Regions from separate parts of the Pseudoalteromonas sp. OF7H-1 genome, predicted to be linked through region 1. Evidence: predicted binding sites of a transcription regulator. Region 1 holds the regulator's gene; the other holds the start of a gene.
The links. The regulator sigma-54, encoded in region 1, starts transcription at its own class of promoters, with help from an activator protein. The targets are predictions, from matches to a motif close to GTTGGCACGNNNNTNGNNT.

Region 1 (5,639 bases):
GTGATCAATACGTCTAACAATTCCCGTTCTTTCTTTATTGCAACATCTAGTGGAAGATTATGCAGTGAAAGAGGGTGCAAACGGCGTGTTTCTGAGAAGCGTTTTATCAGGGTTTGATCGTCACTGTCTAAATAAAACAGGGTAGGTTTGGCAAAGCCTGGTAAGTATTCAAGAATGTCGTTAAACTCGTCCTGTTCTTTAGGTAAGTTTCTGACATCAATACTGACTGCTATTTTATTATAATTGTCCGAAACGCTGCGGACTAAAGACGGCAGCAAATTGACCGGAATGTTATCTACACAATAGTAGCCTAAGTCTTCCAATACTCGAAGCGCTACAGATTTACCAGAGCCTGAGCGGCCACTGATAATGATAAGCTCGAGTCCTTTTTCTTCATCACTCATCAAGTTCACCTTGGATCACTGCATATAACTCATCGTCACTTTTTGCTTGCCTAAGCATTTTGCAGAAAGACTTGTCTTTGAGTGTATCAGCAATCGCCGCTAAGGTCTTCAGGTGCTGTTGATTATCACCTTCGGGTACGATGAACGCGACAAAAATATCGACAGGCTGCTTATCTATGGCTTCAAACTGGATCCCTTGCTCGCTGACAAGCACCATTGCAAGGATTTTATCCAAACCTTCAAGTCGACCATGGGGAATGGCAATGCCTTTACCGATCCCTGTGCTGCCTAATTTCTCTCGCGCCATTAAAGCGTCCAAGATAGCATGCTGACTGGTATTTGGAATTTGGCTATGAGCCAGTTCGCTGATGTATTCTAAAATACGTTTTTTGCTATTAAAAAGGACCGCAGCTTTACTGCAGTCCTTGTTCACTAATTCACTTAATTTCATCTTAGTGTCGAGTGAGCTTCTCTTTGTGTTTAATAACTTGACGATCTAGCTTGTCGATAAGGCCATCAATTGCGGCATACATATCTTGATGCTCTGTTGATGCAAATAGCTCGCCGCCGTTTACGTGTAATGTTGCTTCTGCTTTTTGTACTAGTTTCTCGACATCAAGGATCACATGCACGTTATTGATATGATCAAAGTGCCTTTCTAGCTTCGCAAACTTGTTGGTGACATAGTCTCTTAATGAGTCAGTAATTTCTACATGGCGACCAGTTAGATTTAGTTGCATAAGCATTTTTCCTTCTTGGGTTTTACGTCTTATATCAAGCTTTTACGCTGATTTGACGGTGGAATGGCTAGGGATTCACGATATTTTGCAATCGTACGTCTCGCTACCTTAATTCCTTGCTCAGCTAAGATATCTGCAATTTTGCTGTCACTCAATGGCTTCGCGGTATTTTCTGCAGCTATCAGCTTTTTGATAAGTGCTCTAATTGCTGTAGAGGAGCACTCACCTCCATTTTCTGTACTTACATGGCTAGAGAAGAAATACTTCAGCTCAAATATTCCCCGAGGTGTATGCATGTATTTTTGTGTTGTCACACGGGAAATTGTGGACTCATGCATCTCAACCATTTCAGCAACATCATTTAGCACCATAGGGCGCATTGCTTCGGGGCCATGTTCAAAGAATGCCTGTTGTTGTTGCACAATGCAATTGGTAACTTTTAATAATGTATCATTTCGGCTTTCTAAGCTTTTAATAAACCACTTTGCTTCTTGTAAATGTGAGCGAATAAACTGACTATCCGTACTGGATTTCGCCGTTCTAGACATCGCAGCGTAATGGTCGTTTACTCTTATTTTAGGCATAGCATCAGGATTTAGCTCTACGACCCAGCGACCTTTTACTTTTTTCACTGATACGTCAGGGATCACATATTCAGGCTCTTCATGAATAATGCTTGCCGCTGGTTTTGGGTTAAGGCTATGAATTAACGTCATGACCTCTTTGAGATCGGCTTCTTTAAGGCGCGTTTTCTTAGCCAAAGTTCGATAGTCACGGCTGGCAAGCAAGTCGATATGCTCTGTCAGGATCATTTTCGTTTCGGCAATCCATGGTGTATCTGGGGCGAATTGATTTAGCTGAATACACAAGCATTCCTGTAAACTGCGCGCTGCGATACCGACAGGATCGAAAAGCTGAATACGTTTGAGCACGGCTTCGACTTCATCCAGCTCGATAGGCTCTTCGCTACTTTCATCATTAATGCTTTCTAAAATGTCTTCGCAAGACAGTGTTAAAATGCCTGACAGGTCGACCGCTTCAATAATCGCAATCGCAATCGCTCTATCTGTTGGACTAAATGGTGTCAGCTCAAGTTGCCACATGAGATAGTCGTGGAGAGATTCAGAGGTTTCCCCTTGATAAACATTATCGTCATCGGGAAGTGGGCCTGAGCTTGCAGCGGGTGCTGCGCTCATATACTCATCCCAAGTGACATCCATGGCAAGGTCATCACTGACAGTGTCTTTGCTCATGGCGGTATCTGAGTCTATTTCATAGTCACTAACCTGCGCTTCATCGCTTGAATCTTGATTGTCGTCAGCACTGCTCTTTTCTTGGCTGTGTTGGTCAGCGTTTTCGCCGTCAGTATTATCACCTTCTTCCACTTCCAACAATGGATTGCTGTCTAATGCTTCTTGTATTTCTTGTTGCAGATCCAATGTACTAAGCTGCAGCAAGCGAATGGCTTGTTGCAGTTGTGGAGTCATTGTAAGTTGCTGCCCCATGCGCAGCTGTAATGATTGCCTCATGTATCTCTAACAATCCTTTTTAACAGTTATTAATACTACGTCTTAACTATAGCTTGAATTGTTCGCCTAGGTAGACATCTCTTACGGTTTGATCTGCCAAAACATGTTCTGGCGTGCCTGCAGCGATTAACTCACCATGTGAAACGATGTAGGCTTTTTCACATACGTCCAGCGTTTCTCTAACGTTATGATCGGTGATTAGCACACCGATACCGCGGTTTTTTAGGTGCTCTATGATTGTCTTTATATCTAACACCGAAATAGGATCAACACCAGCAAAAGGTTCATCTAACAGGATAAACTTAGGATTAGCGGCTAAAGCGCGAGCAATCTCTACGCGTCTTCTTTCGCCTCCCGACAATGCCATGCCCTGTGAGTCGCGAATGTGTTGAATATTAAATTCGTCAAGTAACTCGTTTAGTTCAGCTTCTCTCTCAACTTTAGATAAGTCTTTTCGAGTTTCTAAAATCGCCATCAAATTTTGATAGACCGTGAGTTTTCTAAAGATTGAAGACTCTTGCGGTAGATAGCCAATACCAAGTCGCGCGCGGCTGTGCATCGGTAGCAAAGTGATATCTTCATCATCAATCTGAATAAAACCTTTGTCGCTTGGTACTAACCCTACAATCATGTAGAACGTAGTGGTTTTACCTGCACCATTTGGTCCTAATAAGCCTACAATGCTGCCAGCCTTAACACTTAAGCCAACATTTTTGACGACTTCACGACCTTTATAACTCTTTGCTAGACCAGTTGCTTTGAGCTCGCTCATTAATTGTTACCTTCTTCCTGCGCTTTTTTATCTTTTGCGTCTTTTTTGTCATCAACAGGAACAAGGATGGTTCTTACCCGAGAATCTTCTTGGTCTGAGCGCTCAGCACTGATCAATTGCTTTTCAATGTCATAGGTGATGACTTGCGCATTGATTTTTTGCCCAGTTTGATTGATTTCCGCATCGCCAGAAATGACTAAGGTGCCTTTCGCAACGTCGTAACGAATTTCGTTTGCTTTGGCTTCTAGCAAATTACCATCAGGTTGACGTTCGCTGAAAATAGCTGGGCTGCCAGTTGCAACAAGCAGTTGCTTGTTAGTACCAAGCTCCGCGCGGCGGTGGACTTCTAGGCGATCGGCATTTATTTTTCTGTTGCCATGAATAATAACAACATTCTGTTCAAAAATACCGATGTTGCTTTGCAGTTGAGCTTGCTGACGGCCAGCATCAATAATGACTTCATTTTGTTCTGCAGCATTTGCTAAAGTAGAACTTGCAAGCAAGCCGATGAAAACTAGTTTGTTAATGATTTTACTGGTCATAATAAATTGTCTTTGTGTGGTTGATGAGTTCGATCACTTGCTTTTGTAGATCCGCATGCAGCCCTTTACCCGTGATCCTAAGACTAGGACCGGTGATAACGACAGGGTGTTCCGATTTCATCAATTTTTGCTTAATTTCAACTCTTACATTATCGGCATTGATATCGGTGATCATGGCGTTAGGCGTTAAATTTTTTGCCAGCACATTGCCTTCCAGTATCAAGGTATTGTTTTCGTACAGTGTTGCTTCTAATGCACTTATTTGCCAATTCTGCTCACCGTTATATAAGGTGAAAATAGGCTTTTCAAAGTGACTAAAGCCAAGATCTTGATACAACTCCATCTTATCAGCAGTTACTTGATAGTTTAATAAGCCATTTTCACTATAGGTCGTTTGCTGAAGCGTGGTTGCAACATAATCGGGCTTAGCTAACGGTTCATCTTCTTTTGCTGAGTCCGCCTCTGATGGATTAAACATGGGCGACCACATCCATACCATTAAAGAAGCGAAAACAATGAGTAAGATGACACGTAATACGGTCATGTACTTGATCCTTTGGAAGTCAATAAGTGATTTTGGCTGAGCATTAGAAGATCAGTCAGTTCTCTCACTGCACCAAAACCACCAGGCATCAAGGTCGTGTAATGGGCGATATGTTTAACAAGAGGATGTGCATCATTGACGGCAACGGCAAAACCGACTCGTTCCATTACGGGTAGGTCTGGACCATCATCACCAATATACGCAATTTCGTCATCACTAAGGTTGAGCTTAGTCTTCAATTCATCATATGCCACTAACTTGTTTTCTTGGCCTTGGTAAATATAAGTTACATTTAAACTAGTCATGCGTTGCTGAACTATTTGTGAATGCCTACCAGTGATAATGGCGACTTCGATACCACTATCAATTAAGGCCTTAATACCAAACCCATCTTTGGTATTAAATGCTTTCAGTTCTTCACCATTATTACCAAGGTATATACGGCCGTCTGAGAATACGCCATCAATATCGCAAATCAATAATTTGATTTGTTTTGCTTTTTCCCAAGCTTTAGGTGAAATCGTCTGATATAAATCTTCAAATTGCATTACAGCACTCCCGCTCTAAGTAAATCTTGCGTATTCAAGGCGCCAACCGGGATGTTGTTTTCGTTTACCACAATCAAGCCATTAATTCGTTTGGTTTCCATGATATTGAGTACCTCAGCTGCGAGCATATCGGCGCGTGCAGTCGTACTTTTAGCCGTCATTACTTGCGTGATTGGGGTGGTGTGAATATCGACCTTTTGTTCGATAATACGGCGCAAGTCACCATCGGTAAAAATACCCTGTAATTGCGAGCTTTCATCTACGATTGCCGTCATACCTAAACTTTTAGCTGACATTTCAAATAAAGCTTCTTTAATTGTGCAATGACTATTGACCATAGGGATTGCATCCCCTTGATGCATGATATCAGCAACGGTTAGTAGTAGACGCCTTCCTAAACTACCGCCAGGGTGAGAAAGCGCAAAATCATCAGCCGTAAAGCCTCTGGCTTCAAGTAGCGCAACCGCCAACGCATCGCCCATCACTAGCGTAGCTGTGGTGCTGGCCGTGGGTGCAAGTCCTAATGGGCAGGCTTCTTTCGATACTCTAACACAAAGGTG
Region 2 (5,639 bases), on a different contig from region 1:
AAGTATCAAAATTGTATACGGATCAGTTATGGTTTGCCGTGGGATGCGTCGGTAGAGCAAGCGATTAAAACGCTGGGGGAGCTGGCTGATGCACAAAGGAAAGGGTTGGCATAACGTATCTTTAATTAGATGTAAGTTATGCCAACGTCAGATTATTTAAATTTAAACAGTTGGTACTCTGACATGGCGGGGATAGACCTTGCGACAATAGCTTCGTTTTTCGCTATTTGTTCAAAATCGCCACACAGTGCGTCGGCTTTTTTCTCAATAGATTCTGCCTGTTGTTCAACTTTGGTTTCGATTTGCGTTGCGAAGTTTTCCATACGTTGTTCAAAGCTGCTCATATCACCGTTTGCATCAGACATTTCGTTGCCAATCGCAACCAGTAAGCTACCTATCGATTGCATCATGGCACCTTGTACTGCGGTCTCGATTTTTTCTTCAAACTGATTATCAAAATTTTGGCCAAACTCATCAAAGGTTTGCTTGCCCATCACAAACGCACCTTGCTGATAAAACGTATTTTGCACTTCTGTTTCGAGGTCATCGATCACAGCATGAATGCTATCTAAACTGGTTAAATTAAAGGTTTGCGCCACTTCATTAAGGGCAACGCCCGCTAGTTTTATGCCTTCAAAAGCAATATCAGCCACTTGTGGTAGGCGGCCTCTTAGTTCATCACCGTATTGCGTGAGCATCGTTTTTTGCTGTGTATTAAGTGCAATGCGCTCGCCATTGAGTGTCAGTTCGCCAAGGTTGTTGATCTCCGCTGTTTTGTTTTTGGCCGTTGTGATCACCAAGTTATCAGGCGTGATCCTAACGTCATTTTGAAATTCTACTTCACAATTGTCACCGCTAAACGTGATGTTATTTTTTTCGTGTGCAGCGACGGTGGTTGTCATCATTGTTGCTGCTGTTAGTAGTAAAATTTTATTCATGGTCGATCCTTATTGGCTCAGTTGCATGATTGTTGTTACAAGAACAATGCCAAATATAAATTCAAATAAAATCAATATATTATGTTTTATTGTTGAAAGTTAATGTGCTCTAAAAGTGATGAAATTGACTAAAATATAGTTGTTTTTGTCAAAATGAATTAGGCAATAAAAAATTTTTATTGTAAGGATAAGAAACTCTCACTTTTCAGAATGACAATTTAGCGCTAAATAGTGATCTTGAGAGACGGCTCTCATTTTATTAATGACTATTTTATTTTGGAGTTAGTTGTGGGTAAGACATTCTCTTACGATGCGCTTGATGATGATTTTGCAGACGATGAATTTGAAAAGTTGGGTCGTAACCAACATGACAAGCAAAAGCGTAAAGTCAAAAGAAAGCTAGACGACTACTTAGAGCAAAAACGCCTACGTAGAAATCTAGGCGATGATGATTTCGACTATATTGATGATTGATCACTAGACGTCATCTACGAGTCTAGCACTGACAGTAATTCAATTTGGCTGTGCGATTAAGCAGGGCTGTGGGTTACTCGGTGCGATGTCTGAGTTTCTATGTCGTTGGTAATAACCAAGCAAGTGACGAGATATTCAGATAGTAAGCAGCCGCAAATATGCGGCTGTTTTGTTTTTATACGATTGGTATTATACCAATTGAATTAATTCTCTAATCAATTTGAAGGGTGAAATAGCATATTAGCTTCGTTAAAAATTTCTCATTTAGAACAACTAAATAGCAAAATTCTTGCCTTGCTACTAAAGCTATTTCCCCGCTTCAAGATAGATCATTTACTTAATACAACTGGTATTAATCTTTAAAAGATTTATGGCAGTCTTTACAGCCTTTTGCCCAATCTTTAAATGCAGAAGCAATCAGCTTTTTGTCGCCAGAGTCAGCTGCAACAGCCAGTGCTTGAGCATACTCGGCAAATTGCTTGGCTTTACCATCGAACTCAGCTCTGTTTGACCAAACGGCTGGTAGGGCATCAGTATTGCCTTTGTCAGAACCGTCGATAAATGCTTCCCAAGGCATTTGCGATAATTGTGCAGCATTGTGAGCACGTTGCTTAAATACTTCAGCATCAAATGGTACTTTGCCTTTTAGCATGTCGCCCATATTGCCAATCTGGAAACGGATCAATTGGAAAGACGCTTGGCGGTATTCAATTGCATCTTCAGCCGATTCAAACATAGTGTTAGCTTGCGCTGTTGCTGCAAGACAGCTAAATAGTGTGACGGTAAGTAGTTTCTTCATAGTAAACCCCTAATATTTTTCCCTATTTTCAATGTAAATTACAAATATAATCAAACAATTGCGATAAGTGCCCTGTGACGGAGGCAACTAGTTTTAAATAATCAACTCTCGATGTCTTTGAATATCATGCCCCTGCGCATACTGCGGGTGGCTAAAAAGATTTCTCCCAGCAAAGAGATAAACGCGCCAATAAGCAGCACCATAGCGGCGATAAAACAAGACGATAAAGTAATACCCAATGGCATACTGTACAAGTGTGACATGAACAGCAGCATAACCACTGCACACACAAGCAACGCACTGAGTACACTCATGCTAAATGCAACGTGAATAAAACGAGACCGTTTCAATAGTGCGCGCATTTCACGGCTAAAGTGCATTTTGAGCTCTTCATCTTGCGTGGTATTGATTTTGCGATCAAGTAAACGCGCCCTATCCGTGATCCGTGCTAAGCGGTTTGATAGTACCCCTAAGGTCGCAGCAATACCCGTAATTAAAAATACAGGGGCAACGGCGGTTTGGATAACTTTGGCCATCGTGAGAATGCTAACGACTTCTGGATTCATATAGTTACCTCGTTAATTCCAGTTTAGTTTTGATAAGGTGTTGGGTTGCTCACCGATGAGGGTTTGCATCACTCGGTTGCGTTCATCAAGCAAGATGACTCTAGGAATGCCTTTATTGGCATACGTGTTGTAAATATCTCGATTGGGATCGGCAACAAAATGGATGGGCAATTGCATGGTTTCGTTGAACTGCTCAAGCGTAGTGTTAGTTTCTTCTCGGCCAATGGCAACGATGGTTAACTCGGCCTGGGTGAGTAATTCAGATTGTTTTAGTTCACTCAATAAACGTTGCGAATCAGAGCACCAAGTCGCGAATAAAATCACCAACTTTTTGTGATTAGCATCGAACCTAACGGCTTGGTTTTTGATATCCGTAAATTGCAAATGTTTAAAGGTGTCGCCAGTGTGGATATAGGTCTGATAGCCATTGTCTGCTTGTGGTTGTGCTTCGTTAGAGGCCTTACAGCCACTTAATCCGGTGGTGAGAACGGCACTAAGTAGTAACATTTTTATTGTTGTTTTCATGTCTATTGCTTGTTTCCGTGTCAGTGCTTTTGAAGTCTTGCGCGCATTTCAGTATATTGCCCCACTTAGATGATTTCTTAAAGTCCAATTTCTTATAGCCGTTGATATGATTTATCTTTCTTTATTTGGGCTTGCTTTTATTGCCGCAACCTTATTACCTGCGTCGTCGGAACTGGCGCTGAGTGGGCTCGTTGTGAAACAACAGGGTGAATTAGTTTGGTTATGGTTGGCTGCGACAACAGGTAATTTACTTGGTAGCTGTGTGAACTATTATCTTGGCTGGTTTATCGCTAAGTGGCGGGATAAGCGCTGGTTTCCGGTTTCTCAACAGCAATATGATAAGGCTTGTGGACTATTTAATCGTTACGGCAAGTTTTCATTGCTATTTGCTTGGCTCCCCATAGTCGGAGATCCTTTGACTGTGGTAGCGGGGTCTCTACGGACCTCTTTTGGGTGGTTTTTTGTGTTAGTCGCGCTCGGTAAAGGCGCCCGTTACGCACTGGTGATTTACCTTGCCTTACAGGTGATTTCTTAATACCAGAAGGCAAGGAAGTGCATATCAGGGTCTTATCGCTTAGTTTAGCTTCTGTACCAATCAAGCGTGAGTGACACTGAGTCAGCAAACCGTAAAGCGTGCGGTTTATCTACGGTGACTTTTGCATACGTCACGTCTTGATGTTGGTGACATTCAGCAAGTATGTCAGCCACTAATTTCTCAAGTAACAAAAAATGCCCTTCCTCTACCAGTGTGATGACAGCTTTGGTCACCGTTTTGTAGTTAAGCGCGTGAGCCACGTTATCATGATCTAAACATGCCGTATCCGCTGGGTAGTGAATTTCAATATTGATCACGACATCTTGCTTTTTTTCCCGCTCCTCGGGATTAAAACCAATAAAGGTACGTAGCCTTAAATTCGTCACCTTAATAATGGCATTCGACATAGCGTGTTTATCCTTTCACTAACTGTAAAAATTCGTTGCGGGTTTTGGGGTCGCTTCTGAAATTACCAAGCATGACAGACGTTCGCATACTAGAGTTTTGTTTTTCAACCCCACGCATCATCATACACATGTGTTTGGCTTCAACGATCACGCCAACGCCTTTTGCGCCGGTGACTTCCTCAACGGCCTTGGCGATTTGATGAGTTAGCTGCTCTTGGATTTGAAAACGTCGGGCAAACATATCAACAATGCGGGCAAATTTAGACAAGCCAAGCACTTTACCGTCAGGTATATAAGCGATGTGACAACGGCCAACGAAAGGTAGAAGGTGATGCTCACACATAGAGTACAACTCTATATCTTGGACCAGCACCATATCATCGGCATCTGAGCTGAATACCGCGTTATTGGTGATTTCATCCAGTGTTTGACGGTAGCCCTGAGTCAGATATTCCATCGCTTTCGCTGCGCGCTTTGGCGTATCTAATAATCCTTCGCGGTCTGCATCTTCACCCACGGCTTCAATAATCGTTTTATAACTATGTTGTAATTTGTCTTGCATAATGCGTTACCTCAAATGGCGGCCACCGTCGATTTGTACCGTGCGTCCTGTCATATAGTTGCTAGAGAGTATCATGTCGACACTATTGATAACTTCTTTGCTACCAGGCTCAATTCCCATAATAGACTTTTTCAAGGTTTTTGCCTTGTACTCGTCACTATCGTCTTGATTAAAGATGATAAGAGAAGGTGCAATGCTATTCACTTTGATGCTAGGTGCAAACTTAGCGGCAAATGACCGAGTTAAGTTATCTAATGCAGCTTTACTTGCGGCATAGGCAATGTGTTTTGGACTGCCTTTTTCTACTACATAGTCAGTAATATGGATCACATCGCTGACATTATTGCTAGCTGTCAATAAGTCGCTCAAGGCATGATTGATCAAATAAGGGACTTTAGCGTGGATCCGCATCATATTGTCGAATAATGCTGAAAAATCAGGGTTGTTGGCTTCACAATCCCAGCTCGATGCATTGTGGATGATGGCACTGAGTGCGTCGGTATGGGCACGAATTTGGTTGTTGAGTTGCGTGATTGCTTCTGGCTCGTCAAAATCAGCCTTGATACAAATGGCACCTAGCGATGCTAGTTCATCGATAACTTGATGTTTGGTGCGATACGTCAATATGACGGCTTGCTGTTTAGCGAGAAAGTGTTTCACCAAAGCAAGTCCAATGCGCTGTGCGCCACCAGTAATTAAAATAGGTGCAGCTGCGGGGCTCATACGTTAATCACCTTGTGAATTGAGAAATTAAGGTTGGCAGGATGAATAACTGGTTATCTCCTGCCAACAATACTATTGTTCGTCGTATACCGTAGGAATTGGTTGACGCT

Region 2: a site for sigma-54 is predicted at 974-992, ahead of MHN30_RS22015 (DUF2884 family protein). Genes of this name have one in related genera too.

The regions. Positions count from the first base shown of each region.
Region 1 is NZ_JAKRFX010000018.1:45,333-50,971, forward strand. Features, by position in the region: gene rapZ (RNase adapter RapZ) at 1-404, opposite strand, end outside; gene ptsN (PTS IIA-like nitrogen regulatory protein PtsN) at 397-855, opposite strand; gene hpf (ribosome hibernation promoting factor) at 857-1,144, opposite strand; gene MHN30_RS19095 (RNA polymerase factor sigma-54) at 1,174-2,673, opposite strand; gene lptB (LPS export ABC transporter ATP-binding protein) at 2,720-3,445, opposite strand; gene lptA (lipopolysaccharide transport periplasmic protein LptA) at 3,445-3,987, opposite strand; gene lptC (LPS export ABC transporter periplasmic protein LptC) at 3,977-4,531, opposite strand; gene kdsC (3-deoxy-manno-octulosonate-8-phosphatase KdsC) at 4,528-5,079, opposite strand; gene MHN30_RS19120 (KpsF/GutQ family sugar-phosphate isomerase) at 5,079-5,639, opposite strand, start outside.
Region 2 is NZ_JAKRFX010000025.1:15,192-20,830, forward strand. Features, by position in the region: gene MHN30_RS22010 (PLP-dependent aminotransferase family protein) at 1-114, shown strand, start outside; gene MHN30_RS22015 (DUF2884 family protein) at 153-938, opposite strand; gene MHN30_RS22020 (hypothetical protein) at 1,227-1,412, shown strand; gene MHN30_RS22025 (cytochrome c) at 1,765-2,211, opposite strand; gene MHN30_RS22030 (DUF2721 domain-containing protein) at 2,313-2,777, opposite strand; gene MHN30_RS22035 (thioredoxin-like domain-containing protein) at 2,790-3,302, opposite strand; gene MHN30_RS22040 (YqaA family protein) at 3,409-3,837, shown strand; gene folX (dihydroneopterin triphosphate 2'-epimerase) at 3,882-4,244, opposite strand; gene folE (GTP cyclohydrolase I FolE) at 4,252-4,806, opposite strand; gene folM (dihydromonapterin reductase) at 4,813-5,529, opposite strand; gene nadE (ammonia-dependent NAD(+) synthetase) at 5,602-5,639, opposite strand, start outside.